Regions from separate parts of the Halomonas sp. HAL1 genome, predicted to be linked through region 3. Evidence: predicted binding sites of a transcription regulator. Region 3 holds the regulator's gene; each other region holds the start of a gene.

Region 1 (10,254 bases), 430 kb from region 3:
GGGCCGCCGGGGGCAGGGAAATCCTATCGCAGCGCCCAGCTCTGCGATGCCATTAATCAGCGCTTGCCGGGCCAAGCCGGTCTGGTGCCTATGGACGGCTACCACTTCGATAACGCCGTGCTGGGCGAGCAGCAGGTGCCGGTAAAGGGCGCGCCCCACACATTCGATGCGGAGGGGCTGCGCTGCGATCTCGAACGCATCCGCCAAGCCGTTCACCCGGTAGCGGTACCGGTCTTTGATCGCCCGCTGGATCTCGCCCGTGCGGGTGGGCGCCTGATCACTCTTGAGCAGCGCATCGTGATCGTCGAGGGCAACTATCTGCTGCTGGATCGCTCTCCCTGGCGCGAACTGCGTCCGCTATTTGATTGGACGCTATTTCTAGACGTCGATGACGACGTACTGGTTGAGCGGCTGATCCAGCGCTGGCTTGAGATGGGCCAGGACCGCGCCGGGGCGCTGGAGCGTACCCACCACGAAGACATGCTCAACGCGCAATTGGTAAAACGCTGCTGTTTAACGCCTGACCAGCGCTGGCGCTAGCGTGTTTGTAACCGTTTTAGTCACTTTTATTATCCCCATCGTGCCAAGTAGGCCTTGGCTGGAGAGCTCCCATGACCCAACTTAACAATCACAACCTGGGCAATCTAACCGCCGATGTTGCTGTGCCTCACTATGACCGCAAGGCGCTCACACCCGGTATTGTGCATATCGGCGTAGGCGGCTTTCACCGTGCCCACCAGGCGATGTATCTGGATGCGCTGATGAGCCAGGGCGAAGCGCTGGATTGGGGGATTGTTGGCGTGGGCGTGATGCCCGGCGACAAGCGCATGCAGCAGGCGCTGGCAGCGCAGGATCATCTCTACACCCTGGTGGTGAAACACCCTGATGGCCAGTACGAGCCCAGGGTCATTGGCAGTATGGTGAATTACCTATTTGCACCGGACGATACCGAGGCTGTGATTGAGCAGATGGCCGACCCGGCGATTCGTATCGTATCGCTGACCGTGACCGAAGGCGGTTACAACTTTCATCCGGTGAGCGGCGAGTTCGATCTCGATAACCCTCAGGTGCGCGCCGACCTAGCCAATCCCACCCAGCCGACCACCACCTTTGGGCTCGTGGTGGAGGCGCTGGCCCGCCGCCGCGCGCGAGGCATTGCACCCTTTACCGTTATGTCCTGCGATAATATTCAAGGCAACGGTGATGTCGCTAAACGCATGTTTAGCGCCTATGCCCAAGCGAGGGATGCCGAGTTAGGTGCCTGGCTTGCCTGCGAGGTGGCGTTTCCCAATGCCATGGTGGATCGCATTACCCCGGTGACATCACCTACCGATATTGATGAGCTTAATCAGCGCTTTGGCGTCGAGGACGCCTGGCCAGTGGTTTGCGAACCCTTTACGCAATGGGTGCTGGAGGACCACTTTCCCCTTGGCCGCCCAGCGTTTGAAAAGGTAGGCGTTCAAGTTGTTGAGGATGTCGAACCCTACGAGCTGATGAAGCTGCGCCTACTCAACGCCAGCCATCAGGCGCTGACCTACTTTGGTTATTTAGCGGGATACCGCTACGCCCATGAGGTATGCCAAGATCCGCTGTTTGTTGATTTTCTCTTGGGCTATATGCGCGAGGAGGGCACACCAACATTGGCGCCAGTGCCGGGGGTTGATCTTGAAGATTATCGCTTAACGCTGATTGAGCGTTTTGCCAACCCGCAAATCAAAGATACCCTGGCACGGCTCTGCGCCGAGAGCTCTGACCGGATTCCCAAATGGCTAGTGCCGGTGATTCGCCAGCAGTTGGCCCAGGGTGGCGAGATAGAGCGCAGTGCCGCCGTGGTGGCCAGCTGGGCGCGCTACGCTGAGGGGGTAGACGAGCAGGGCGAGCCGATTGAGATTGTTGATCGTTTGAAGGCACCGCTAATGGCCATTGCGGCCGAGAACCGCACTCGACCCACGGCCTTTATCGAAAACCGTGAACTGTTTGGTGACTTGATCGATAGCGCCCGCTTTGTTGAAGCCTATATAGCAACTCTAAGTTCACTGCACGAACGTGGCGCACGCGCTACGCTAGAGGGTCTGGCGTCATCCAAAGGAACAGTGTGATGTATATCGGGGTAGATTGCGGTACCCAAAGTACCAAGGTGGTGGTGGTCGACGTTGAACGAGGCATGATTCTGTCGGAAGCAAGCCGCCCCCATCGCTTGGAAGAGGGCGAAAATGGCCGCCGCGAGCAGGCACCGGCCGAGTGGTTGGCGGCCCTGAAAGGCGCATTCTTTGCCGCCCTCGATAAAGCCGGGGTTTCGGCGAGTGAGGTGCGTGGTATCGGCGTTTCCGGCCAGCAGCACGGTATGGTGGCGCTGGATGCGGATGGTGCGCCGGTCTACCCCGCCAAGCTGTGGTGCGATACTGAAACCAGCGCCCAGAATGCCGAATTGGTTGCCCGCCTGGGCGGTGAAACGGGCTGCCTGGAAAAACTGGGGTTAGTGCTGCAAACCGGCTATACCGCCTCAAAGGTTGCCTGGCTGCGTGAGCATCACCCAGATGCGTACCACCGCATCGAAAGCCTGCTGCTACCCCACGACTATCTCAATTTCTGGCTTACCGGCGAGCGGGTCACCGAAGCGGGCGATGCCTCGGGTACCGGCTACTTCGATACCCGCAAACGCTGCTGGCAGTTGCAGGTATTTGAGGAAATAGCTCCCGAGCTAGACCCTGCACGGGTGCTGCCCCGTTTGCTGGAAGCCCATGAGCCGGTTGGCGTGGTGCGACAGGTAGTGGCACGTGAGCTGGGCCTTGGTGATCATGTCGTTGTCTCTTCCGGTGGCGGCGACAACATGCTGGGCGCCATTGGCACTGGCAATATTACCCCAGGGTTGATCACACTGAGCTTGGGCACCTCCGGCACCGTTTGCGCCTACTCGGCTACACCTGTCGAGTGCGATAACGCCATGGTCGCCAACTTCTGCTCCAGCACAGGAGGCTGGCTGCCGTTGATCTGCACCATGAATGTCACCTCGGCCACCACGCGGGTTCGCGAGCTGTTCGGTTTGGATTTAGCCGCGTTTGGCGAAAAAGTGGCCAGTGCGCCCATCGGCGCCGAAGGCGTTACCGTGCTGCCGTTTTTCAATGGCGAGCGGGTGCCGATGTTGCCCAACGCCTCCGCTGACTTTCTTGGCCTGACCAGTTTGAATACCACCCAGGCTAATTTATGCCGCGCCGTGGTGGAAGGCGCCACTTTCGGGCTACGCTATGGGCTGGAATTATTGGGTGATTTAACCGCAGGGGCTAGCCAGATCCGCCTGATCGGCGGAGGTGCGAATAGCCCAGTATGGCGACAGATGGTGGCGGACATTACTGGTACCCAAGTGATTTGCCCCGAAATTACCGACGCGGCTGCCCTAGGGGCGGCGATACAGGCGGCATGGTGCGACCAGCGTGCAGAGGGCGTTATGTTGGAATCACTGTGTGAAAAGTTAGTCCACCTGGATGCCCAGTCACTTGCTGACCCCCATCCTGCCCGTGTGGCCGCGTACCAACCGATTTATGCACGTTATTGCGCAGCACTTGAACAACGCCATGGCGGCGCTTAAAAGCATATCAAGGAGATTTTATGACCAGCCAGCTGCAACAGTTAAAACAACATTCGCTTGTCGTCGCCGACACCGGCGATCTTGAGGCCATTCGTCGCTATCAGCCACAAGATGCCACGACCAACCCATCACTGCTGCTCAAAGCGTTTAGTTTGTCCGGTTATCAAGCGCTAATCGACGAAGAGTTAAGCACTGTAAAAGCCTCTGGCGGCAGCCGTGAAGAGCAAATCAAACACGCCGTTGATCGCCTTGCCGTGGCCATGGGTAGTGAGATTTCGGCGGTTGTGCCGGGGCGTGTTTCCACCGAAGTGGCTGCTCGTTTGTCGTTTGATACCCAGGCCAGCATTGCCAAGGCCCATGAACTCATCGAGCTGTACGATGCCCGTGGCGTGGCACGCGATCGTGTGTTGATCAAGCTGGCATCTACCTGGGAAGGCATTCGTGCCGCCGAGGTACTCGAGCGTGAGGGCATTCAGTGCAACCTGACGCTGCTGTTCAGCGAAGCACAGGCCCAGGCATGTTTCGACGCTGGCGTTTTTCTAATCTCACCCTTCGTGGGCCGAGTGACCGATTGGTACAAAAAAGAGACCGGCAGTAAGTACACGCCAGAAAACGACCCGGGTGTTCAGTTTGTTCAGGGCGTGTGTGAGCGAGCCAACCAGGGTGGTTACGACACCGTGGTAATGGGTGCGAGCTTCCGCACCACCGGCCAAGTGCTCGCGCTGGCAGGTTGCCCACGGCTGACCATTTCGCCAGCGTTACTGGAAGAGCTAGAGGCGACGGAAGGCAGCGTTACTGCGCAAATCCGTGCCGGGGAAGGTACGGGTAAACCCACTGCGTCGCTTAACGAAGCCGCTTTCCGCTGGGGGCATAACCAGGATGCCATGGCCAATGACAAGCTAGCTGAAGGTATCCGCCGCTTCCACGACGACCAGCTGGAACTTGAATCGTTGATCGATAAACGGCTAGGCTGAAATATACGTTAGCCCATGGTTTAAGTGCGTCGGGGTTAGGGTAAGCCCTGGCGTCGGCGACGTGATATTCAGATATGGGGAGTGAGACATGGATGCCACTCTGCGGCAGTTACTGGAGTCTATTAAGCTGACCCCGAGCGGTGATTTGCAGCCGCTAAGTGGGGGTGATATCGCTGCTGTTTATCGCCTGGAGACGCGCCAGGGGCCGGTGGTGATCAAGCATGACGACGCTGCTCGGTTGCGTGGTGAGGCAGAAGGCTTGCGTACCCTGCGCAATGCCTGTGCGAAGCTAGTGGTGCCGGAAGTGCTCGGATTGGCAGACGGCTGGCTGGTCATTGAGTCGTTAGACACGGTGCCCGGGCCGCAGAACGCAACTGCGCTTGGCGAAGGGCTGCGCAGCTTGCACGAAGTGATTGGCGATGCCCACGGCTGGCATCAGGATAATGCCTGTGGGCTCACTCCCCAGCCTAATGCGCCGCTTAGTGATGGGCGGGCTTTCCAGCGTGAACGCCGCCTGCTCCCCCTTAGCGAGGCGTGCTACCAGCAAGGGCTGCTGGATAGCCAGCTGCGCGAGCGCATCGAGCGCTTGGCCGAAGATCTAGAGCGCTGGCTGCCCGATGCACCACCCAGCCTGCTGCATGGTGATTGTTGGTCGGGGAATGTACTCACCACCCCGCAGGGGCCCGCTCTGATAGACCCCGCGATATATCGCCACTACCCGGAAGTGGATTTAGCGATGCTGACCTTGTTTGGCTCGCCCGGCGAGGCCTTTTTTGACGCCTACTGGAACGGCGACGCCCCGACCGACTGGCCGAGGCGTGAAGCGCTGTTTCAGCTTTACCCGCTGTTGAATCACCTGCTGCTGTTCGGCGCCGGTTATCGCTCGGCGGTTGAGCGCAGCGTGGCGAGGGTCGAGTCCTTCGCTTGAGTTACCAAGACTTATAGGGCAAAAACTTGCCGTTTAACGTTAGCAAAACCCGGTCGCCTTTGGGGTCTTCGATTTTGTCGACTTCCATGGTGAAGTCGATGGCGCTCATGATGCCGTCGCCGAACTTCTCCTGCACGACGTCCTTCAAGGTTTCCCCATAAACGCCGACCACTTCATACAGGCGGTAGATGAAGGGGTCCTGGGGAATTGCTTCGTCCCAGGCCTTGGTGGGAAACGCCACTAACGCTTCGGCGACATCGCTTTCCACACCTAGCGTATCGCATATCTGATGAGCAACATCGCTGCTGGCGCTGTTCATGCCGTAGCAGGCGGAAGCGACCCATACTGGCGACATGCCGACCGCTTTACCAATATCGTCCCAGCTCATTTTTTTACGCGCTTTGGCGGCGAGCAGAGTATGACGCATTTCGAGCTTATCCATGATGGTTCTCCTTTAGAGTTAAGGGCGTTTGACGCCCTTTTTGCCTAATAAACTGTGATTAAGAAAATACTTTTTTAGCTTGAGTACGGACGTGGGTGGTGTAGAGAACCAAGCCAACCAGCGTCAAACCGCCTACCAGGTTGCCCAGTACGGTGGGAATTTCGTTCCACATAATGTATTGATACAGAGTGAAGTCAGCGCCCATCATCAGACCAATCGGGAACAGGAACATGTTGACAACGGAGTGCTCAAAACCGAGATAGAAGAAGACAATAATCGGCATCCACATGGCCATGATTTTGCCGGAAACCGTTGTAGAGATGGCAGCGCCCACCACGCCCATGGACACCATCCAGTTGCAGAACATGCCTCTTAGGAAGAGCACGATCCAACCGGCAATGCCGGCATCCTGATAACCCACCGTTCGGCTTTCACCGACGGTCATCATCGTTTGGCCGACAGCGTTGATCTCTTCAGTGCCGCCCATGGTGAAGTTCAAGTAACCGAAGGTGGCGATAAATAGGGCACCCCCAAGATTGCCGAGCCCTACCAGCCCCCAGCACTTCAGCATTCGGGGTAGTGTGACGCCAGGCCGCTTGTCGAGCCATGCAAGAGGCACCAGTGTAAAAACACCCGTGAGCAGGTCATAGCCCATCAGGTAAAGCATCACAAAGCCGACCGGAAAGAGCAGTGCCCCTATCAAGAAGTTGCCTGTTTGTGTCGCTATGGTAATGGCAAAAATAACGGCCAACGCCAGGGTAGCTCCCGCCATAAAGGAGCGAATAAGTGTATCCCGGGTGCCCATATAGATTTTTGATTCACCCTGATCCACCAGCTTGGTGACAAATTCACTGGGCATTAGATAAGACATAAGCATGTCTCCTGTGTCATTTCGGTTAGTTAACGCTTAACCCAAGAGTTTTAGAGTTTCCTGCTAGGAGCAATAAATAGGAGCAATAAAACCGATGGCTGCGCCGTCCTGGTGCAAAAGAGATTAAGCGTGTGGCGCTATCGCACTATCACTGTTTGTATTGCGATTTATGTGCCAACTCTTGATTGTGCTGATTAACCGTTTGTTTTTAATTGATTAATTTATTTTTTTGGCATTGGTTATGAATCACCCGAATAGTTACGAAAAATCGTAAATAACGATATTTCGTTGTTTTATTAACGAAATATCGTAACTGGCGTGGGAATTGAATGGTTCATTAGTGAAGATCACCTTGAACCCTGAGGTAGTAGCTAATGCTTATGCAGGAAACCACGCACGCCACAGCCTCTGCACTCATGGGCGGCTACTCACCGCTTGCCATGATTGTGATCGACCCCTTTACCGATCAGCTATTGGCTGCCAATCCGGCTGCCTGTGAGCTGCTATGCATTGAACAGCTATGTACTGAGCAAACAGGTATTGAGCAAGGCATGCCTCTAGCGGCTCCCTTTAGCCACCGTTTGAGTGCGTCACTGCCGCTATGGGTGAGCTTTACGGATGAGGCGCTGGTGCAAAAAACTGCCTGGTCGGATGATTTGGTGATACTCGATATGCTGCGCCAGCCCTACCGGGTAGAGGTTTATGCCCAGTGCATTGAAGACTCTGAACAGCTTCTGTTAACGCTGATTGATCGTAATAAAGCCGAGCAGCGACGTGCCAAGGCAGAGCTTGGTCGCCAGCACCGCCAGGGTGAAGTGGGCTGGCAGCGTGTCGAGCAGGTCTTCGAGCGCATTGAGAAGCAGAACCAGCTGATTCTCGGCGCGGCAGGCGAGGGCATTTATGGCCTGGATGCCGAGGGTAAAACCACCTTTGTTAATCCCGCCGCGGAGCGCATTTTAGGCTGGAGTACCGAGGACATGGTGGGCCACGACGCGCATCTGATGTTCCATCACACCCACGCCGATGGCAGCCAATTTTCGGTGCAGCAGTGCCCGATTCATGCCTCGTTTAGTGATGGCCAGGTTCATCACGTCGATAACGAAGTGTTTTGGCATAAAAACGGCGAAGCGATCCCGGTCGAGTACACCAGTACACCGATTTTCGAGATGGGCCGTTTGGTCGGGGCAGTAGTGTTGTTTCGTGATATTCGTGAGCGTAAGCGCGCCGAGCAGCAGCTGCGCGATGCGCTGGCTGAAGTGGAGACGCTCAAACAGCGCCTAGAGCTAGAGAACGAATACCTCCAAGAAGAGATAAAAGCGGAGTTAAATCACCGCGATATCGTGGGCAATAGCCCGGCGGTGGCACAACTGATTAAACAGATAGAGATGGTCGCGCCCACTAGTGCCAATGTCTTGATTAGCGGCGAATCCGGTACTGGCAAAGAGCTGATCGCCCGGGCTATTCATGCGGGCAATGCGCGCAGCGATCGGCCGCTGATCCGCGTGAACTGCGCCGCTATCCCGCGAGATCTTTTCGAGAGTGAGTTTTTCGGCCATGTAAAAGGCGCCTTTACCGGTGCCGTGCAGGATCGTCCCGGGCGTTTTGAGCTGGCCCACGGCGGTACGCTGTTTTTAGATGAAGTCGGTGAAATTCCCTTGGAGCTGCAGAGTAAGCTGCTGCGTGTATTGCAGGACCAGCAGTTTGAAAGGGTGGGTGACAACCGCACACGGAAGGTCGATGTGCGGGTCATTGCAGCGACCAACCGTGAACTGCGTGACATGATCGAAGCGGGCCACTTTCGGGAAGACCTCTACTTCCGCCTTAACGTCTTTCCCATTGATTCGGTGCCACTACGTAAGCGGATTGAGGATGTGCCGCTACTAGCGCGTCATTTTTTGCACCGTGCCTGTCTTAAATTCAATAAGCCCGGCGTGCGTATTCCTCCCGCCCAATTAGAAATTCTCCAGCGTTACCCCTGGCCCGGCAACATTCGTGAGCTGGAAAACGTCATTGAGCGACAGGTGATCGTCACCCAGGACCGGCGCCTGGTATTTGATGACCTGCTGCTGAGTGAACCGCCACGTTCGTTAAGCCGCAATAACTCGGTGCACTCGGTGGCTCATTCTAGTTGGCAACAAAGTGAAGCACCGCTGCTAACCGAACATGCGCTTAGCCAGCGCCAGCAAGAAAGCACCATTGCCGCTCTATCCAAGGCGGGCGGCAAAGTGTCTGGGGCGGGCGGCGCTGCGGAGCTACTGGGGATCAAGCCAACCACGTTAGCGTCACGGCTAACAAAGTGGGGCATTGATCCAAGGGAATTTCGTAAAAGAAAGCCGCATCTATCGTCAAAGTCTCATGCTTTGGACTAAGGTAAGCTGGATGCGACTTGACAATAGGCCGTACACACAATTTTAGATTGTTCAAGGCTAGCATACATACATGAATGTAACTATAATGCTCATCTTTCTGAGTGGCTTAATGCGCTGAGTGAGTTTGTAAGCTTAGATTCTTTGTAAGCTGAGAGACTTCGTAAGATGAGAAGCTTAGTTCGTTCGCCATCCTGACGCTGATACTTAGAGGCAACCCCATGCGACTGGCACACTGGGCAGTCAATGCCCCTTTACGACCCTTACTGTTAGCGGTATTCACAGCTTCTTTTGTGTTGCCTGCTCAAGCTGCTGACCTCCTCACGATTACCCGTGATGCGTTAGACAATAATGCGGCATTAGCATCGGCACGTTCCGAATATTTAGGCGTTGAAGCTGGCCGAGATGTGGCACGCAGTGGTTTGCTCCCCCAAGTTAACGCAACCGGTACTGTTGCCCACAACCAGCAGTACGAAAGTCAGACATCGTCGCGTGCAGGTACTGGCACAGGCACCGGTAATGTGAGTACCGGTGATGACCGTTACAACACCGTATCGCTCACCTTAGAAGCCACCCAGGCGCTTTATAACGAGGTGACACGCAGAGAAGTCACTCAGGCCGAGCGTCAGATTGACCAGCAGGTATATCTGCTAGCGGCCACCGAACAGCAGCTACTGATTGATACCGCCAGTGCCTATTTTGATATTCTGCGCGCCCATGAAATATTAGAAGCACGTTTCGCTCAAGAGCGGGCGATTGGCCGTCAGCTTGAGCAAGCCGGCGAGCAGTTTGAAGTTGGCTTGATTGCGATTACCGAAGTCGAAGAAGCGCGTGCCACCTTTGACCAGTCTCGTGCTGACCGCATTGCCGCAGAAAGTAATCTTCAAGTGGCTTTTGAAGCATTGGAGCAGCTGACCGGCCAACGTTATGCCAGCATTGAAGCACTGGGCGACAGCATGCCGGTTGGCCTTCCCGAGCCAAGTAGTCGCGACTACTGGGTTGAACAGGCCCTTGAGCTTAACCCGCAGGTATTGGCCCAACAGGCCGGTATTGAGGTAGCACGCAGCGGCGTAGAAATTGCCCGGGC
Region 2 (10,254 bases), 2.1 Mb from region 3:
CACAGACGGTGTGCTTACGAACTACGTCGCCACGATGAGTGATATCAGCGAGCGCAAAGCTGCTGAGCAGGAAATTCATCAACTGGCGTTTTATGACCCGTTAACCGGGCTCGCTAACCGGCGCCTGTTTATGGACCGCATGGGCGCAGCACTCAAAGAACTCCAGCGCCATCAGCGTTGCGGCGCACTGTTATTTATTGATATCGATAACTTCAAACAAATTAATGACACCCTAGGGCATTATACGGGCGACCAGTTATTACAAGGTTTGGCGCGGCGAATGAGCCAAATGCTGCGAGATACGGATACGTTAGCGCGGCTGGGAGGCGATGAGTTTGCGGTATTAATTGAGGGTGTTGATAGTAATCATGGGCAAACGTCCCAGCTTGCTGAACGAATCGCCAATAAATTGCTGGCAGTACTTGCTGAGCCCGTCGTACTGGCCGAGGAGAGCGTCACGATTACGGGCAGTATTGGTATTACGATCATGGCGAGCAGTGAGCACAATGTTGATGATTATCTGCAGCAAGTGGACATGGCTCTCTTTCAAGCAAAAAGCACTGGCCGCCATACAGTGTGCTTTTTTGACCCCGCTATGCAGGCCGCGCTATTAGCACACGTAAAGTTAGAAGCAGACTTACGGCATGCACTGGCCAATCAACAGTGGCAACTCTACTACCAGCCCCAAGTTAATCACCAAGGCACTATCACCGGCGTGGAAGTATTGCTGCGCTGGCTGCATCCAGAGCGGGGCTTGGTGTCGCCTGGTGAGTTTATTCCGCTGCTGGAAAGTACAGAACTGATTAACGAGGTGGGTGAGTGGGTATTGGAAGATGCTTGCTACCAATTGGCACGTTGGGCGCAGCATCCCCGGCTAAGTCAGTTGACGATATCGGTTAATATCAGCCCGATGCAGTTCCGTGATAAAGATTTTTTACAGCGCGTCGACGGAGTGTTTGCGCGTACCCAGGCCCCGCTTCATCGCTTAAAGTTGGAAGTCACAGAATCGCTGTTTGTGGAAGCGCGTGATTATGCCCGAGATAAGATGCTTAGCCTAAAAGCGAAAGGGGTACGCTTTTCGCTGGATGACTTTGGCACCGGCTACTCGTCGCTGGCGTATTTAGCTCAGTTGCCGTTGGATCAGCTAAAAATCGATCAATCGTTTGTTCAGCAGGTGCTTGAAAGCCAAGCCAATGCAGCGATTGTAGAGAGTACTATCGCGCTTGCGGAGAGTCTTAACTTAGAAGTCATTGCTGAAGGCGTAGAAACAGAAGCGCAGCAGGCATGGCTTTTAGCGCATGACTGTCGCGCTTACCAAGGTTATCTGTTTGGGCACCCTATGGAAATTGAGGCGTTTGAAGCACAAATACTAGGTCGTTAACTCATGTGGTTAGAAATTCATCAAATTCCATATTGGGAGAGGTCAGAGCGGCAGGGAGAATAACTTCCAGGCGAGAATCCTGCCGCCACGCGCTGCTTTCGATACTCATTGAGCCATCGGCGCGGTTAAGGCGTTTCCACCCGTGATTGGTATGAAATACCCCTTTAATACGCGCCTCCCGAGGCAGTTCTCCCAAATAGGCGGCTAGGCGATCCAGCTCGAAACGTTCACTTGGGTGCCAGCGTAACCCCGTGCTGGTGTAGCCCAGTGAGGTGCCGGTTTCACGCTGCGGTTTGCCGGGCGGAGGCGGAAAATCAAAAAATGTGCCTTCCAGGCTGGGGGCGGCGGCCAGCTGTTGGTGGCTTGCGGGCATGCTGATATCACTCGCAGCGGTATGCCCACTCTGGGTCAACAACGCTATCGGTAGCGCGCCTTGCGGGGCTTCCTGTACCCATTTGCGAGGTGGCCAGTGCTGCGCCACAAAGGCGTGGGCGGCGCTGAGCTGTTCGGGCGTGCTCTGGTCGAGCATGGTGAGCGCCACGGCATCAGCCATGTCGAGCTGATCGCGGAAGGTATCGTGTTGCCTTGCTCGGGCGTCATCCATTCGGCGTGGGTCGAGAGTAGCAATAATATCGTGTACCTCGACTACCTCACAGAAGGCGTCACCACGCAGTAGATCCAGCAGGCCTGCTGGGTGGCCAAGGCCGGATGGCTCGATGATGACACGGTCAGGTTTGCTGCGTGAGAGCAAATTGACCAGCGCCGCCTGCAGCACAAAGGCGAGCTGGCAGCACAGGCAGCCGCCGGGCAGGCCTTTGATGACGACATCGTCACGCGCGTCAAACATCGCTTGATCGATGCCGATCTGGCCGAATTCATTGACCAGGATGGCCCATTTTTCATCCACAGGCTTCTGCTCAATCAGGCTGTGGATAAGCGTGGTTTTGCCGCTACCTAAAAAGCCGGTAATGATATGCACCGGTACTTTTGTGTTGGCTGTTTTTGCCGCCCCCTCCAATGCCTAGCCCCCTGTCATGTTCATAAAGCGTACTACCTGAACATCACCATCGGTGGTGAAGTGGTGGCGCTCAGGCTTTAGCGGCAGGGCATTGATAATCGCCTCTTTCAGCGCCTGCATATTGCCGGGATGACGGCGCAGCACGGCACGCAGATCCACCGAGTGTTCATTGCCTAAACAAAGCAGCAGGCGGCCTTCCACAGTCACCCGCACCCGGTTGCAGGTATCGCAAAAGTTGTGGCTATGCGGTGAGATAAACCCCACCCGGCTGTCGCTATCCGCCATCCTGAAGTAGCGCGAGGGCCCTGGGGTGGTTTCGGTCGTGGGGATCAGCGGGTAGCGTGATTCAATCAGCGTCTGAACGTCATCGCTGGAGTAGAAGGTTTCCGCTCGCGAATGATCGGAAACATCGCCCAGCGGCATCTCTTCGATAAAGCTAATATCGAGGCCTTCCCGGCGGGCAAAAGTGACCAGATCAATGACTTCGTCATCATTACGCCCCTTCAAGATCACCGCGTTAAGCTTGATACGCTTAAAGCCTGCTTCCTGAGCGGCATGAATACCGTCGATGACTTTGGCTAAATCACCGGTGCGGGTGAGTTGCTTGAAGCGTTCGGCATCCAGCGAATCCAGGCTGATATTTAGCCGTCGTAAACCGCCGGCGTAAAGCTGCTTGGCGTATTTGCGCAGGCTGGCGCCGTTGGTGGTCATGGTGAAATCGTTAAGACCTGGCATCGAGCCGATTTCATCGACCAATTGTTCAATGCCCCGGCGCACCAATGGCTCGCCGCCGGTCAGGCGGATTTTTTCCACGCCGAGCTCGGTGAAGGCGCGGGCCACCATGGCGATCTCTTCCAGCGTGAGTACCTGGGCGCGGGGCAGAAATGTCATCTCCTCGCTCATGCAGTACACGCAGCGGAAGTCGCAGCGATCGGTGACCGAGATACGCACATAGCTAATGCGCCGGCCAAAGTCGTCGATTAGTTGCTGGGTCATAGCCATCCCGTTAGTGGTTGTATGCTGACTACCTCACCTAATTGTGCGCCGTCTTGGTCATCGGCAAGCTCAATCAAACAGTTAGCAGCCACCATCGAGGTTAAAATACCCGAACCCTGAGCGCCGGTACTGCGCACGTGTAGCTGTCCATTCTCATCAGTATGGTAAACGCCGCGAATAAAGTCAGTACGCTTTAAGCGACTTTTTAACAGGTTATCGGCGATTGCATGCAGGCGATGGGGTGGCGCCATGGGCTGCCCATGAAGGCGGTCCAGCAGCGGTGTCACAAACTGTCCAAAGGTTACCATGACAGCGACCGGGTTGCCGGGCAAACCGACAAATGGGGTGCGCGATTCGCCCAGCCAGCCGCAGGCCATGGGGCGCCCTGGGCGCAGTGCCACGCGCCAAAAAGCCAGGCGGCCCAGTTGTTCCAGTGCAGCGCGAGTAAAGTCGGCCTGACCCACTGACACGCCGCCGCTGGTGATCACTAGATCGCTCTGTTCGGCGGCTTGCTTAAGCGCCGTTTGGGTCGCGTTTAAGTCATCCGGCAGAATGCCCAGATCGATCACCTCGGCCCCCTGCTCGGTGAGTAAGCCGATCAGCGTGAAGCGGTTAGCATCGTAAATGCCGGCCTTGGGTAGTGGTTCGCCAGGGGGCGTGACTTCATTGCCGGTGGAAAAAATCGCCACCCTGGGGCGCTGGCACACGCTAACCTCTGCATAACCCAATGACGCTAACAGTCCCATCGAGGCGGCATCGAGCCTTGCTCCCGCAGGTAGCGCCGTATCGCCAGTGGCAATATCTTCACCGGCCTGGCGAACATGTTGGCCGTGCTTGAGAAGCTCGGGCGACTCAATGATCACATGCGCAGGCTTATCATCTAACGGTTCGCGCAGCTGTTCACTCATCACCACGGTATCGGTGCCCGGCGGCAGCGGGGCGCCGGTGGTGATGCGCACACAGTGACCGGCAGGCACTAATTCGCTGCGATACTGCCCGGCCAACACCTCACCGGCCAGCGGCCAATGGGTTTGCTTGGCCCCAACACCTTCTTTAGCCAAGGCGAGCGCTACGCCATCCATGGCCGCATTGGTATTTTGCGGCACATTAATGGGGGCCTGAATGGCTGTGGCCAACCGGCGGCCGTGAGCCTGCGCCAGCGGAATCTGTTCGCTGCCCAGCGGGCGTTCAATCAAAGTGGCGAGTGCTTGGCGCGCTTCATCCACGCTAAGCATCTGCTCACCAAGGTCAAAGCAGGAAAGCGTCATGTCGACACCTTCCCTGAGGCGGCTGCCAGCAGACTTTCCAAACGCAGCTTCTCTTCCTCAGTATTAAGATTGGCAAACGCATCGGGACAGTCCGACATATCGACCTTGCACCACGCATGGCGGGCGTACCAACGGTCAATCTTGCGTTCGCCTTCGGCAAGCGTGGCGGCCAAATCATCTGCCAGCGAAGTGCGTAGCAGGGCAACCACTGGATGCAGCCGTTCGCCGTCAAAGGCCACGGCGATATCATGATCGCCAATCCCTGCCACCATGCGCGCGACTAGATCGTCAGGCAGGGCGGGGGAGTCGCAGGGGGCGACTAGTAACCAAGGCGTTTTTGCCGCGCGTAGGCCGCTGTAAATACCCATCAGTGGGCCTTTAAAGCCGCCTTCTTCATCGGCAATCACGCGATCGGCGAAGAAGCGGTAGGCGTCAGCATTGCGGTTGGCGTTAATCAGCAGCTCGGCTACTTGGCCTTCAAGGCGTTTTACGACATGGCCGACTAATGGCAGGCCCGCGAACGGCTCAAGCCCTTTATCCCGGCCACCCATTCTGCGACCTTCGCCGCCCGCGAGAATCATGCCGGTGAGTTCGTGAGTGGGAATCATGAGCTTGCCTCTTTAGATGAACGGGCCTGGGATGGTCGATTAGGTATCGCATCCAGCGCCAAGCGATTCTGAGTATTAATCGCCTGAAAGTGGCGGCCTTTGGCGCGGGCAATCAGCATCACGCCGAAGCGTTCAGCCAGCTCGACGCCTTTTTGGGTAACACCGGAGCGCGAAACCAGCACGCTAATGCCCATTTGCGCCACTTTGAGTACCATCTCAGATGTCAGTCGCCCAGTGGTATAGAAAATATCGGCATCGGCGCTGTCGGCTTGTTGCAACCATTGGCGCCCGGCCAGGGTATCCACCGCATTGTGCCGCCCCACGTCTTCAACAAAGTCGAGCACCTCGGTTTGGCGGCAAAGCGCACAGCCGTGAACGGCGCCCGCGCTGCGGTAGGTCTCATTATAAGCGTTGAGATTTTGCAGCAGTTGATAGAGCGTGGACTGTGCTAACTGCGTATCGGGAAGCGCCGTCAGAGCGGTTTGATCAAGTAGTTTACCAAAGACCGTGCCCTGGCCGCAGCCGGTCGTCACCGTGCGAGTGCTTAAGCGCGCCTCTAAGTCCTCGGGCAAGTGGCGTGTAATGACGACCGCGGCTTCTACGTCCCAATCGACCTGCACGGCGGCTAAATCAGCCGCGGCACGCAGTAGCCCCTGGTTGCGTAGATAGCCCACCACCAGCGCTTCAGGGTCATCGCCCAGCGTCATCAGCGTGACGATTTCACGTTTGTTGAGATACACGGTGAGTGCTCGTTCAGCGGCGATGGCCTGCTGACGCGCATCGCCATATTCATCAACGATGCTGATCTCGGTGGTGGCCGGTAAGCGGGCTCGGCTTATCTGAAGGGCAGGCTGAAGGGCGGGCATGGTAATCCTCGCGAAATAGTTCTCGCAAAACGACAGGGTTGACGATGATGGCGCTGGGGATGCTTACTTGTCTACCCATTCAAGCGCTATCCTTATAAGTGCGATTTTTCTAAGTACTATTTTCTAAGTGCTATTTTTCCACATGTCATCCATGCAAGGTGCAGGGTTTTTAAAATATGAGCGATAACCTACGCCCTATCAGTATTACCTTGGTAGCTGAGCCCAAGCAGGTGAAGCGTTTTACACTGACACAGTGGCGCATTGCTGAGCTAACGCTGGGCGATCAGGGTGATAATGTCCTTAACCTGCAGCTGTCGATGACCGAGCGTGCTGCCTATCGTTTCAATCTAACGTCGACTACTCCGCGACTGTTTGTGCGAGCAGGCTTTACCGGACAAACACCCCAGCCGGATGCGATTACCGCTAGCCAGGACGTTGCGGCTGGTTGGATGGATGGCGAGCAACAGGTGCTCGAAGCACCGATGCCAATGGCCATTCAGGTCTGGCTCGAGAGTTATCTGGCACGCCATGGGGAAGCGCCAATGGAAATGCGCAAGAAAAAACGCAAAGGGGCTGGGCGCGCCAAAGACACGCCCTCCAAGGAGCAGCCGTAATGAGTCGCCTGGAACGCTGGTCGCGACTAAAGCGCCATGTGCAAAAAGAAGAGGACGCGTCGGCGTCCTCTTCACCAGATACTAAGCCCTTAGATGAGGCATCTGCTGACCAGGAGGCAGTGCTTCATAATGAGGCCGAGCAACCTAACACTGAAAATGAACAACCCCTGGTAACGCCAGCTGAGGAGCCAGACCCCGGCAGTCTCGACCACACCTTGCCAGACCCTGACACGCTGGAAGCAGGCAGCGATTTCAGTGCGTATATGGCGCCGGGCGTTAGTGGCCCTTTACGCCGACAAGCATTAAAACGCCTATGGGCCACCGGTAACTACAACGTGCGCGATGGCTTGGATGACTACGACGCCGACTACAATAAGCTGTTGAAACCGATGGCGGCAGATCTCGCCGGTAAACTGCGCCGCTGGACGCATAAAGTGGAAGAGGCGCTTGATAAGCCAGTAGACGAGGGCAGCACCGAGTCTCCGGCTGAAGTGGCCGCCAGTGAGCCATCGACAGCTGCAGACGAAGAGCACACCGCACCTTGCACGGCCAGTAACAACGTTGTAAAAGAGACTTCACTAGACGACCAGTCTGATTATTTATCTGACACTCATACCAAATTATGACATTATTCCTTAGCATATAGAAATCAATAAGTTGAGCATTGATTTAGTTGCTAGCGTTGGCAGCGTTGACGGTAATTAGGTTGGCAAATATCAGCATTGCACATAGGCTGAACTTAGCTTCAACGCATTGTTATGCCACAATAGTTAAATATATAACTCAAAAATATAATAAGAATGATTCCCTGACCGTGAGAGCGCATGAACCAACGAATCCAACTGGCGTCGATAGACGACCAGCGCAATGCCGAGGCTCGGGAAACGGTACGCCGACGTATCTCGTGGCCAGCTAACCTAACGCCTGCCAATGTGACCTATCACAGCCGTGGTCATGCGCTGTTAATAGGCACCGAAGCCGACGTTCATCCTGCCGCTCGCGCTCTACAGGGGCGCGGCTTGGCATCGCTGACGCTACTTGTCATTGAATCTGACGCGAACAGCCCAGGAAACGATACTGACGATCCTCTCGGGTCTAGCGAACCGCTGGTCACCCAGACGCTGACCCAGCGGCAGCTCAGCCAATTGCGTATCAATGGCTATCTGGGCGCCTTTAACGTTCAACTTGACGATGAAGATGCTTCGCTGGATATTGCTCGTGCACTGATTGAGCGCGACGGTTTTGACTTAATCCTCGATCTTGCTCCAACTTCGCATACCCAGCGCTGGGAGCTGCCGCCTCCAGGCTATGTAGTACTGCAGTGGCAGGACGTTGAGCAGCGCAGCGATATCCTCGACGATTTTGTGGGGCTAGTGGGCGAATTCGATAAGCCGCGCTATTTTCAAGTCAACAGTGATTTATGTGCGCACTCCACCAGCGGCAACATTGGCTGTACCCGCTGTTTGGATGTTTGCCCGGCGGATGCCATCTCCAGCATTCAGGGGCGGATTGAGTCCCATATAGAGATTGATCCTTTCCTCTGCCAAGGCGTAGGCAGCTGCACCAGCGCTTGTCCTACGGGCGCTATCGAATTTCGTCTACCGGAAACGCGCCGCCAGCAAGACACCCTATCCGCTTGGCTGGCAGCCTACCGTGAAGCCGGTGGTCAGGTGCCGGTGCTGCGTTTTATTACCCATGACTCACAAGATGCCGAGCGGGCTGCGGGTGTAGTGCCCGCAGGCCATATCATCGACGCACCGTTAGAAGAGCTGGGAGCCGCAGGCCACGACCAGTGGCTAACCGCCCTGGCTGCCGGTGCCGCTGAAGTGCGTATCCAGCTGCACCCTGATATGCCTGTCCGCTTGAGTACCTTTTTGACTGATCAAGTCGCCCAGGCGCATGCCTTGCTGGAAGCGCTGGGCCATGACCGCGCTCGTGTGACGCTGATTGAGGTAGCCGACCACGCCGCTCGCGACGCGCTTCCGGCGCTTACTCCACTGACTGAGGCGCCGCTTAGTCTACCTGAGCCCGAAAAGCGGGCACGCTTGAACCGCGTGCTGGCACGGTTAGCAGAGTTGGGTAACCCCAGCAACGAGCGGGTTGCTATGCCGGTGGGCGCTGCCTACGGCGCCATTCAGGTGGATCGCGATGCCTGCACGCTGTGCCACGCCTGTGTCAGCAACTGCCCAACCCCCGCGCTCAAGTCGGGTGGCAAAACGCCCGCGCTGAGTTTCCTTGAGGCGGATTGTGTGCAGTGCGGCTTGTGTGAACAAGCCTGCCCCGAAGATGCAATTACACTGATGCCCGGCTTCTTGGCCTCGGAGGCTCGCGAAACGCGCCATATTTGTTACGAAGAAGCAGCCTTTGAATGCATCAACTGCGGCAAGCCGTTTGCTACTGTCAGCACGGTAGCTACTATTAAAGAGAAGCTGGTCAACCACCCCTACTTTGCTGGCGAAGCGATGATTCGTCTGGAAATGTGTGAAGACTGCCGCGTTAAGGATGTCTGGAAAACCATGATTCGCGATTCCGACGCGCAACTGAAGGTATAAGCCGATGACGGATGCACTGCCCACGCTGAAAGAAGCGGATGCGCTACGTGCCGATATTTACCGGCTATTGGCCACATTATTACGCCGGACTCCGGATGCTGAGTTGCTAGATTGGTTGGCTGAACTGGACATCGAACAAGACGGTAGCCGTTTGGCCGAGTGTTGGCATGCGCTGGCAGCCGCCGCCAAGAACACCGACGTCGAGGGACTGCAGCGTGCTCACTTCCGCCTCCTGGTCGGCGTCATTCAGGGTGAGGTGGTGCCGTATGCTTCTTGGTACCGCAATGGCGAATTGATGGAAGCGGCGCTGGTGGCGCTGCGTAAGGATTTGAAGGTGCTCGGCTTTGTGCGCAGTGAACATAACCGTGACCCAGAAGATCACTTGGCGGCACTATGCGAAGTGATGGCAATGCTGATTGACTCAGCTAGTCACGAGCAGGCCTATTTCTTTAGCCAACATTTAGCCCCTTGGGCGGCCAGCTGTTTTGCCGACCTGGGGCAGGTAGACACCGCTTTCTATGCAGCGCTGGGGCAGTTGGGTGGCGCTTTTATGGAGAGTGAGGAGGCTCGCTTGAGTGTTGATGCGGGTCATACGCCGGTGCGTATTGTTGAGCCTTAACGCAGGCTCCATAAAAAAATCAGTAAAAATCAAAAAACAGCATAAAAAGACCCGCTATAAAGGCATGCAAGAGGAGAAACCCATGCACCCGTCACACAATCCTGAGCGCCGCCGTTTTATGAAAACCGTTGGGTTGGGAACCGCCGCTGCTGGCGCTGCAGCGGCAGTCGGTCATGTCACCCTGGCACAGGCTGACACTGCCCCAGTGAAAAACGAAAAACAAACGGCTAACTACCGTGAGACCGACCACGTCCGCGCTTACTACGCCTCGTTGCGTGACTGACGGCGGAATGCCAGGAGATTTGCCATGCGTTTAACTCGCAAAACAGACA
Region 3 (10,254 bases):
TTTGACCGTGTCAACGGTACCGCCGATGTAACCGGTGGACTGTTAACCCTTCGCGGCCCATTGCAAATTGACGCCCCGGCCACCACCCTAACGTTGACAGGCAACGTCGATCTTGTAACGCGTGAACTTGACCAGCGGCTTGGCGTCACACTGCCAGTGACGCAAAGTTTGCCGATTGCGGCCATTGCCGTTGGTGCGCCCATCGTCGGCGGCGCGCTATTCCTCGCCGATCAACTGTTTGGCGACGCCCTAGATCGCGCCACAACGCTTCATTATCGCGTGCGAGGCCCTTGGACCTCGCCGCAGGTTACTTTAGAAGGCCCCCAATGACCGCATATAAAAGTGATGTAGATACCGCTGCAGCCATCCTGTTGACTCCCGGAGGGTTGGATTTAGACGCTCTGGAAACAGGGCTGGGCTACGCCATGGGCGCGGGTATTGACTACGCCGACCTTTATTTTCAGCGGACTTGGCAAGAGGGCTGGGTGCTGGAAGATAGCGAGGTAAAAGAGGCCAGTTATAATATCGATGGCGGTGTCGGCGTGCGTTCGCTGGCGGGTGAGAAGACCGGTTTTGCCTACTCCAACCAAATTACCGCTGATGCATTGATGGATACCGGCCGCACCGCGGCTGGCATTGTGCGCAGTGGTAAGCGCTTGCCTGGGCAGCTGGTTAGTCCGGTGTCCGCCATGTCGCGCTATGCAGGGATTGATCCCTTGGCCGGCCTGAGTGCTGAAGAAAAAGTCGCCATGCTGAAACAGGCTGACCGTGTGGCGCGTGCTGCCGATCCCAGTATTAGCCAGGTAAGTGCCTCCTTATCGGGCACTTATGAAGTGGTTTTGGTAAGGGCTAGTGATGGCACGTTGGCGGCCGATATCCGCCCGCTGGTGCGCTTCAATGTCAGCGTGATTGCAGTTAAGAATGGGCGTCGCGAACGCGGCAGCGCCGGTGGTGGCGGTCGTTACTCCATGGCTAAACTGCGCGATGATCAAGTGGCGGAGCATTACGCCAAAGAGGCGGTGCGTCAGGCATTGGTCAACCTGGAAGCCATCGATGCACCCGCAGGGCAAATGCCTGTGGTGTTGGCATCCGGCTGGCCGGGGATCTTGCTGCATGAAGCGGTAGGGCACGGCCTGGAAGGTGATTTCAATCGTAAAGGCAGTTCCGCCTTTGCCGGCAAGATGGGCGAGCGCGTGGCCGCTAAAGGCGTCACCATTGTCGATGATGCGACGATATCGGATAGCCGTGGCTCGATGAGCGTGGATGACGAAGGGACACCGGGTCAGTATACGCCGCTTATTGAAGACGGCATTTTAACGGGCTATATGCAGGATAAGCTCAATGCCCGATTAATGGGCATGGCGCCCACAGGAAACGCGCGACGTGAATCTTTCGCCCACTTGCCGATGCCACGCATGACCAATACGGTCATGCTGGCTGGTCAGGATGAGCCTAGCGATATTATCAAAAGCGTAAAGCGCGGTATTTACGCGGTCAGCTTTGGCGGCGGCCAGGTGGATATTACCTCGGGTAAATTCGTGTTCTCCGCCAGCGAAGCCTACCTCATTGAAGATGGCAAAGTAACGGCGCCGGTGAAAGGAGCCACGTTAATTGGTAACGGCCCAGAAGCGATGCAGCGGGTATCCATGATTGGTCATGATATGGCGTTGGATACTGGTATTGGCGTGTGCGGTAAAGAGGGGCAGGGCGTGCCGGTCGGTGTCGGCCAGCCTACCCTCAAATTGGATGAGCTGACCGTTGGCGGCACGCAGTCTTAAAAAAGTTTTTTTTAAAGCGCTAAGGTTTCGCGAAGGTGTTTGAAGAGCTTACGCGAGCTGGTCGGTGGTTTGCCCTGCTCGCGCTCCCGCTGGGCGTTGCGAATTAATTGACGCAGCGTTTGGCGGTCCGCATCGGGATGCTCCGCCATGAACAGGTCAACAGCATCATCGCCTTCGTCAATTAAGCGTTCACGCCATTTTTCGAGACGGTGAAACGCGTGGTCGCGCTGTTCCTGCTCTTGATCAATGGAGTCGAACACGCCTTGGATGGCGGCGAGGTCCTCTTTACGGATAAGTTTGCCGACGTACTGCATATGGCGGCGGCGGCCTTCATGAGAACGAATGCGCGAGGTTTCCTCGATAGCGCGCAGCATATCGTCAGAAAGGGGAAAGCGGGCGCGCTCTGCCGGTCGCATAGCGATTAACGTTTCCCCAAGTGCCTGTAAGGCATGCATTTCGCGTTTGAGTTGCGACTTGCTTGGGCGTTCTTCCTGCTCTTCTACTTCAACGGGGTCGGGACGTTGCTTACGCATAGTGTGGCTCACAGATAAAATTCGTTGCGGCATTATACCAGCTGCGAGTACAACATTGATTCGCCGAAGACATTCTCTTGGAGACATTCGGTTGAGAAAGGAGGCCATATGGCACAGGCATTTGATGCATCCGCGCAGCAGTCGTTACTAACCGCGCGGGCCGAAGAGGCGCTAGCGTTGGCAAAGCGCTTGGGCGCGGATGCTGCCGAAGTAGGCGCAAGCGTCGATCAGGGAATAGGTGTTAGCGTACGCCAGGGTGAAGTTGAGACGGTTGAGTTATCCCGTGATCAGGGCATCGCCGTGACGCTTTACGTAGGCCAGCGTAAAGGTAGTGCCTCATCAACGGATGCTAGCAGTGCCTCGATCCAGGCTGCGGTAGAAAAAGCGCTGGCGATTGCCCGCTATACCGGAGAAGATCCGGCCGCCGGGTTGGCCGATGCATCGTTGATGGCCACCGAGTTACCCGATCTGGAAGTGCATTACCCCTGGGCACTCACAACCGATGAGGCGATCGAGCTAGCGCTTGCTTGCGAGCAGGCGGGGCGTGATGTTGACGGTATCTCTCAGTCGGATGGCGCATCACTTTCGAGTGGCGAAGGCGTGCGCGTTTATGCTAATAGCCACGGCTTTTTAGGCACCCAAAAGGGCAGTAGTCACTCTCTTTCATGCATGCTGATTGCCCAGGATGCGAGCGGTATGCAGCGCGACTACGACTACACTTCTGCACGTGATCCCAAGGCACTGCGCGACCCCGCTGCAGTAGGGCGCGAAGCTGCCGAGCGTACGCTGCGCAGGCTCGGCGCAAAACGTCCGCCCACGGGTACCTTTCCAGTGCTATTTGACCCGTCGCTGTCCAGTGGCTTGATTGGTCATTTACTGAGTGGTTTAGCCGGTGGTGCTTTATATCGCCAAGCCTCGTTTCTGTGTGACCGGCTTGGCACGCCGCTGTTTCCCGATTGGTTCAGCCTTGAAGAACGTCCAATGGAAATCGGTGCCACAGCGAGTTCGCCGTTTGATGGCGAGGGCGTGCAAACCCGTAATAATCGTTTTATCGATCAGGGTAGCATTGCCAGCTATATGCTCTCTTCCTACAGCGCTCGTCGGCTGGGTATGCAAACCACGGGTAATGCCGGTGGGGCACGAAATGTGCGTTTGGTGGCACCACTGCAATCCCGTGACAGTCTATTAAAAGAGATGGGCCGGGGGATTTGGGTAACCGAGCTGATGGGGCAGGGCGTTAACGGCGTGACCGGTGATTACTCACGTGGCGCTGCAGGGTTTTGGGTAGAGGATGGAAAAGTACAGTACCCGATCGAGGAGTTTACGATCGCCGGGAACCTGGAGCGGATGTTTGCCGGGTTAGTGGGGATTGGCGATGACACCGATACCCGTGGCAGTGTTCACACGGGTAGTTGGTTAATTGATGCCATGACCGTAGCGGGAGATTAAAAGCTACTGATCTTCTTCAAAACGAGCATCGAACAGCGCTTGAATAGCATCAAGCGCCTGTTCGGCGTCATCGCCTTCAGCGTTGATGGTTAGCTCGGTACCGCAAGGGGCGGCGAGCATCAGCAGTGACATGATGTTGGCGGCGTCAGCGACCTGTTGCTGTTTTTGAACACGTATTGTCGCCGTGAACTGTTGGCCGCATTTTACCAGTTTGGTCGCCGCGCGTGCATGCAGGCCGCGTTGATTGGTAAGTGTGAGAATTCTTTCTGGCACCCTGGTTCCTTTTCGCCGAGTGGTGTCATTAATGGATAGAAGCGCTTAAGAAGTTGCTTGCTGCTCGTCGGTTTGGGATGTGCTGGCGGGCGGAGCAGCTAGCTGTTCATTTAATGTGTACTGCAAGCCTAACTCGCGATGACGTAATTGAATTTCGCCCATACTGTGTACTAATCGCTCTGCTAGCTGTTCGACCATATAGACCGAGCGGTGTTGCCCACCGGTGCAGCCAATCGCGATAGTCATGTAGCTACGCTGGCTATCTTGGTAAGCGGGCAGCCAGCGCTCAAGCCAAGCCTGAATATCGTTAGTCATGGCGTCTACGATAGGATAACCGCTTAAGAAGGCCACTATGTTCGCATCGCGGCCTGTGAATTGGCGTAGCGTTGGGTCCCAATATGGGTTTGGCAGGCAGCGCACGTCGAAAACCAAATCAGCATCCAACGGTACACCGCGCTTATAACCAAACGACTCAAGCGTCAGCGTGAGCTTGTCGCGCCGCTGATGGGCGACTTGGTCGGTAATGCGACGACGCAAATCGTGAACTGATAGCCGCGAGGTATCGATCAATAAATCGGCTAGATCACGAATGTCGAGCAGCGTTTCTTCTTCTTTATTGATAGCCTCTTCAAGCGTCATTTCGCTATCGCGCGTCAGCGGGTGCCGCCGCCGTGTTGCGGAGTAACGCTCAAGTAAGATGCGCGCATCAGTGGTCAGATAGATCACTTGAAAATCAATTTTACGTTGCCGCAAATCCTCTAATAAAGAGGGCAGTCGTGCCAGGGCGCCAGGCAAGTTACGGGCATCAATACTGACCGCCAAATGGGCGCGGTCGCCCTGGTCGCGTAATTCGTCCACCAACGACCCCAGCAACATGGCAGGGAGGTTATCAATCGCATAGTAGCCAAGATCTTCAAGCGCTTGTAAGGCGATAGATTTACCTGACCCAGAGCGGCCGCTAATGATCACAAGTTGCATAGAGTCTCTCTTTGCTTTGATCAAGCTGCGTTAAGGGTGGCGAGCGCAAAACAACCTGCCGTTGAGTACCGCTTGGCAGGTTTAGGCTTTCAGGAGGTTGTTTGCTCACGAATTTTAGCGGTAAGCAACTCAAGTAGTTCGCGCTGGCTGCCTGCTTTACGCAGTTTCTGACGCGTATCCGCATCGTTCATGATGGTAGCTACCTGGCCGAGCAGAGAGAGATGTGTGTCATCAGCCTCTTCTGGAACTAGCAATACAAACACCAGATCCACCGGGTCGCCGTCGATAGCATCAAAATCAATCGCTTCTGCGAGTTTTAAAAAACCAGCAATCGGGGCCGAGCAGTGAGGACTACGCGCATGGGGAATAGCCACGCCGTTACCAATCCCGGTACTGCCTAAGCGCTCACGGCCAATTAAACGGCTAAACACTTCTTGGCTGTCCAGACTGGGGATATTTTGGGCAATAAAGGTGCTGAAAAATTCCAGCACCCTTTTTTTGCTGCCCCCGGGTACGTCAAAGAGAACCCGTTCCGGGGGGAGTATGGTTTCCAACGTCATTGAATTAACGCACGCCTGCGCCTTGGGCGCGAGCTTGTGCTTTTTCCTTATGTTTAACGAGTTGCCGATCAATTTTGTCCGCTAATGCGTCAATAGCGGCGTACATATCACTGTCTAGGGCTTCCGCATGTAAATCAGCACCTGCTGCGTGCAGTGTACAGGCGGCCTGCTGGCGCTCTTTCTCCACAGATAAGGTGACTTGCACCGTGGTTATGTTGTCGTAATGGCGCTCTACACGTTCAAGCTTTTCGTTGACATAGTCACGCAAGGCGTCAGTCAGTTCTACGTGATGACCAGTGATATTAACTTGCATTGACGTACTCCTTATCCATCGGACTGTACTTCGATTGTAACCCTTTTTGCCGCGTTGCAAAGCCCTTGTCGAGAGTTTCCCTAAAACGTTGATTTGTGCTAGCGCAAACGACGTCGCTCGCTAGAGGAGGGAATGCCCATGGCTTCACGGTATTTAGCCACCGTTCGACGCGCTACTTGAATTCCCCCCTCTCCTAATAGCGTGACTAAGCGGCTATCAGAAAGCGGCTTGCCTGGCGGCTCCTCTTGAACCAATTTCTTAAGCCGAGCGCGGATAGCGGTGCTTGAATGGCTGTCTCCATCCTGGCCGCTGACTTGGCTTGAGAAAAAGTATTTGAGTTCAAATACGCCGCGAGGCGTATGAATAAATTTCTGAGTGGTTACCCGGGAAATAGTCGATTCGTGCATTTCCACGGCCTCGGCGATATCGGCCAATATGAGCGGCTTCATGGCTTCTTCGCCGTGTTCTAAAAAGCCAATTTGCCGGGTGATAATCTCGCGTCCAACGCGCAGTAGCGTATCGTTGCGGCTAGAGAGGCTCTTGATCAGCCAGCGTGCTTCCTGCAAGTGTTCTTTTAAAAACTGATTGTCCTGACTTTTATCCGCACGCTTTATTAAGCTTGCGTAGTCGGGCTGAATGCGCAGCCTTGGCAATGCCTCAGGATTGAGCTCTAAGTGCCAGCCTTCGTGGTCATGGCGTACGACCAGGTCGGGCGTTACATAACTATCATCGGTATCGCCATAGGCGCTGCCCGGGCGTGGATCAAGGCTACGAATGAGGAGAATGACATCAGCCAGCTGGTTATCATCGAGTCCCAGGCGGCGTTTTAGTAAGCGCATGTCATCTTTGCCGAGCGCTTCCAGAAACTGCCGTACTAAGCGGCGGGCAGGAACCAGCAACGGCGTATCATCGGGAAGAGTGGCCAGCTGCAGCATCAGGCACTCCCGCAGGTCGCGGGCGAATATTCCTGTTGGCTCAAATTGCTGAAGCTTAAGCAGAATGGTTTCTACTTCGCGCTGGCTAAGCCCGTCGATACCTTGAGCGCGAAGCCCTTCACGTATGTCGTTGAGCGGCTGAGTTAAATAGCCATTAGCATCTAACGCGTCGATAAGACTTTCTGCGACAAGTTGCTCTCGCGCGCCAAAATCAGTCATGGCTAGCTGCCACAGCAAGTGCCCATGAAGACTCTGGCCAGCCGCTTGGCGCTCAAAATCAGGTCCTTCGCTGCTGGTGCCACCGTGACTGCCCATATCTTGGTAGGTATCAGACCAGTCACTATCTACCGAGAGCTCGGTGGGAATGCTCTCTGACCACTCTTCCTCTTTGGGCTCGCTGACAGCCTGTTCGCCAAATTCATCCTCTTGTTCCAGCATGGGGTTGGCATCTAGGGCCTGCTGAATTTCTTGACGTAAGTCCAGCGTTGATAGCTGTAACAGGGCAATGGCCTGCTGCAGCTGAGGTGTCATGGTCAGCTGTGTGCCCATGCGCAGTTGAAGAGAAGCTTTCATGACCATCTGAGAACCACTCGTTAATCAGAATGCTCCACCCTAGTGCGAGTAGGTCTCAGGTGCAAGTGCAATAAGCATGCCATTGGTAGTAAAGTTGTTGTAGAGCGCTAATTAGAAGTGAAAAATAAGCTAGAGGCGGAAATCAGCGCCTAAATAAACCTCCCTCACTTTCTGGTTAGTGAGTATCGAGGCTGGAGAGCCGCTGGCGATGATTTGACCATCGCCCACGATGTAGGCGATATCACAAATATCCAGGGTTTCGCGAACGTTGTGGTCGGTAATCAGTACGCCGATGTGGCGCTGCTTTAATGCCCGAATAATGGTTTTGATCTCGCCCACCGAAATGGGGTCTACGCCAGCAAAGGGCTCGTCCAGCAGAATGAATGCGGGTTCTGTCGCCAGTGAGCGAGCAATCTCCACACGCCTGCGTTCACCGCCTGAAAGGCTCATGCCCAGGTTGTCGCGAATATGGGTAATGTGAAAATCTTCAAGTAGCGCTTCCAGGCGCTGCTCGCGGTCGCTACGGCTGAGTTCTTTGCGTGTTTCGAGTATCGCCATAATATTATCGGCAACCGATAATTTACGAAAAATAGACGCTTCTTGCGGAAGGTAGCCGATACCCGCCGCAGCGCGTTCATGCATTGGGGCGCGGGTTAGATCTACATCGTCGATACCCACTTTGCCAGCATCGGATTTCACCAGCCCCACAATCATATAAAACGAGGTGGTTTTGCCCGCGCCGTTAGGGCCCAGTAAGCCCACGATGCTGCCTTGGGAGATCTCTAAATTGATGTCTTTAACGACTCGACGTCGCTTATAGCTTTTGGCCAAGTGATGGGCATATAGGGTTTTGATTGGCGCAGTGTCTGTAGTTGCCAAGGCTTGGCTCCCTATTGTTCAGGCTGAAGGGTCATACGTATGCGCTGGGGCTCGCTGCCGTCAACGTCAGAGCGTGCTTGAATCACTTCACGGTCAATAAAATACTCAAGGCGCCCGCCGGTGAACGTATCCTCGAGCTGGATCAGCTCGGCTTGGTCAATCAGCTCTACGCGGCGCTCAGCGACGTGATAAATAATCCGTCGCGCCCAGCCTTCAGTGGGGCCATCTTGGCCTTCAACTTGATGACGCAGGTAGGCGCGTTCGCCGGTGGATGTCGCTTTCGATAGTTCGCCAGCCTCGTTGCGTTCGATCTCTACCCGTTCGCCTCGCAACTGCATTTCGCCTTGGCGAATATCTACATCCCCGGTGTAAACGGCGGTGCCCGCCCGCTGGTCCAGATCTAAGCGGTCGGCTTCTACTTCTACAGGGGCTTGTTGTGACGTTTGGGCCATTGCCGATAACGGCATCGTGAGGGCAAAAAGAGTGGTGGAGAAAAGGGCTGTATAAATAATGGCTTTCATGGCGGCTCCTCTTAAGGTTGCGTGGCCGGGGGGTGTGTGCCGCGCACATTATCATTTAGGCGGACCTGGCTGGTGTTAAGCCACGCGTCCATACGTGAAGCGCTCATTTGCTGGGGTGGTTGCTGCAGTAATACCGGTGTTTCACTCCAAGCATGTTGATTAAGGCCATCATAATGCAATAGCTCGGTATCAAGCTGCCAGCCTTCATCCGGGGCGATCAGTCTGGCCGAGCCAGACATCAGCAGGGCCTGTGTAACAGTGTTGAGCGTGCCTACTTCGGCGCTAGCCAGCCACTGACGATTCTCACTATCATACAGTACCGCTTGAGGTTCTTCCGTCCAGGTTTCGCTTCGCTGCGGCGTATGAATAAGCCGCGGCGTTTTTAGCGACTGCATAACGTTGCCGTTATCGCCGAACAGGGTGATTTCAGCATTTTCCAGTACGTGGCCTGGCTCTTGAGCCTGCGCGTCGGGATCGATGCTAATGTCTTGAGGCCCGCGGGGGTCAAGCCATACCAATAAAGCCCCTAAGGCAATCACCAGTCCGGCTAACCAGATGCGTACTTTAAAGCGTTTAACCATTTAATTGCGGCCGTGCAGGTAGGTGTCGAGCACCGCGCTCCAGTGCCCTTGAGCTTCAAGCAGCGTATCGCAGATTTCGCGGACGGCACCGTGGCCACCTAGACGTTCCGTGGTCCAGTCGGCGTGGGTATGCATGTAATCGGGCGCATTAGGGACGGTAATGCCGACGCCGCAACGCTTAATAGCGGCCAAGTCAGGTAGGTCGTCACCACAGTAGGCCACCTGCTCTAACTCTATATCGAGACGCTGGCAAAGCCCGCGCAGGATGGCAAGCTTGTCTTCACAGCCTTGATGGACCAGGTCGATGCCCAGTGATGCGGCGCGCTGGCTCACCATGGGAGAGTCGCGGCCCGTCACCAGCGCTACATGTATACCCACTCGCTTGAGAAGCTTCAGCCCATGACCATCCTGAGTATGAAATGCTTTGATTTCGATACCGTCAGCCTGGAAGTAGAGGCGGCCGTCGGTCAGTACGCCGTCAACATCCAACGCTAATAGGCGCACGCGGCGGAGTCGATCAAGTAGCGCATTAGGTAAGGTCATAGAACCTCCTTATCAATAAATTCGTAAAGCGGGTCGGTAATATTGCTGAATGACGCCGCTGTCTTAAATAACGCCGCTGGCAAGCAGGTCATGCATATGTAGCGCCCCGATAGGACGCTGTTGTTCATCAACCACTGCTAGCGCCGTAATGCGGCTCTCTTCCATGATGCGTACCGCTTCCGCCGCAAGGATATCGGGGCCGATGCACTTGCCCGGCCGGGTCATTACATCGTCAACGATGACATCGCGCAGGTTGTGAAACTGGTCGAGCGTGCGTCGAAGGTCACCGTCAGTGTATACCCCGGCCAGGCGGCCATCGCTATCTACCACGCAGGTAA

Evidence for each region. The regulator sigma-54, encoded in region 3, starts transcription at its own class of promoters, with help from an activator protein. The targets are predictions, from matches to a motif close to TGGCACNNNNNTTGCTNT.
Region 1: Q3Y66_RS05395 (formate/nitrite transporter family protein) is a predicted target of sigma-54. The motif match lies at 6,961-6,978, and genes of this name have one in related genera.
Region 2: Q3Y66_RS17045 (DUF3305 domain-containing protein) is a predicted target of sigma-54. The motif match lies at 6,186-6,203, and genes of this name have one in related genera.

What each region holds. Positions count from the first base shown of each region.
Region 1 covers NZ_CP130610.1:1,120,113-1,130,366, forward strand. The annotation lists gene Q3Y66_RS05365 (fructose transporter) at 1-540, shown strand, start outside; gene Q3Y66_RS05370 (mannitol dehydrogenase family protein) at 612-2,099, shown strand; gene xylB (xylulokinase) at 2,099-3,586, shown strand; gene tal (transaldolase) at 3,607-4,560, shown strand; gene Q3Y66_RS05385 (fructosamine kinase family protein) at 4,649-5,488, shown strand; gene cynS (cyanase) at 5,490-5,930, opposite strand; gene Q3Y66_RS05395 (formate/nitrite transporter family protein) at 5,989-6,801, opposite strand; gene Q3Y66_RS05400 (sigma-54-dependent Fis family transcriptional regulator) at 7,182-9,170, shown strand; gene Q3Y66_RS05405 (TolC family outer membrane protein) at 9,389-10,254, shown strand, end outside.
Region 2 covers NZ_CP130610.1:3,655,121-3,665,374, reverse strand. The annotation lists gene Q3Y66_RS17075 (EAL domain-containing protein) at 1-1,381, shown strand, start outside; gene Q3Y66_RS17070 (GTP-binding protein) at 1,383-2,360, opposite strand; gene moaA (GTP 3',8-cyclase MoaA) at 2,403-3,395, opposite strand; gene glp (gephyrin-like molybdotransferase Glp) at 3,392-4,663, opposite strand; gene mobA (molybdenum cofactor guanylyltransferase MobA) at 4,660-5,271, opposite strand; gene Q3Y66_RS17050 (formate dehydrogenase accessory sulfurtransferase FdhD) at 5,268-6,137, opposite strand; gene Q3Y66_RS17045 (DUF3305 domain-containing protein) at 6,314-6,751, shown strand; gene Q3Y66_RS17040 (DUF3306 domain-containing protein) at 6,751-7,377, shown strand; gene Q3Y66_RS17035 (4Fe-4S dicluster domain-containing protein) at 7,576-9,303, shown strand; gene Q3Y66_RS17030 (molecular chaperone) at 9,308-9,922, shown strand; gene Q3Y66_RS17025 (twin-arginine translocation signal domain-containing protein) at 10,005-10,205, shown strand; gene Q3Y66_RS17020 (molybdopterin-dependent oxidoreductase) at 10,230-10,254, shown strand, end outside.
Region 3 covers NZ_CP130610.1:1,550,287-1,560,540, forward strand. The annotation lists gene Q3Y66_RS07275 (YhdP family protein) at 1-330, shown strand, start outside; gene tldD (metalloprotease TldD) at 327-1,778, shown strand; gene yjgA (ribosome biogenesis factor YjgA) at 1,790-2,311, opposite strand; gene pmbA (metalloprotease PmbA) at 2,420-3,760, shown strand; gene Q3Y66_RS07295 (HPr family phosphocarrier protein) at 3,764-4,033, opposite strand; gene rapZ (RNase adapter RapZ) at 4,079-5,011, opposite strand; gene Q3Y66_RS07305 (PTS sugar transporter subunit IIA) at 5,101-5,571, opposite strand; gene raiA (ribosome-associated translation inhibitor RaiA) at 5,576-5,884, opposite strand; gene Q3Y66_RS07315 (RNA polymerase factor sigma-54) at 5,983-7,398, opposite strand; gene lptB (LPS export ABC transporter ATP-binding protein) at 7,522-8,271, opposite strand; gene lptA (lipopolysaccharide transport periplasmic protein LptA) at 8,283-8,792, opposite strand; gene lptC (LPS export ABC transporter periplasmic protein LptC) at 8,804-9,373, opposite strand; gene Q3Y66_RS07335 (HAD family hydrolase) at 9,374-9,916, opposite strand; gene Q3Y66_RS07340 (KpsF/GutQ family sugar-phosphate isomerase) at 9,980-10,254, opposite strand, start outside.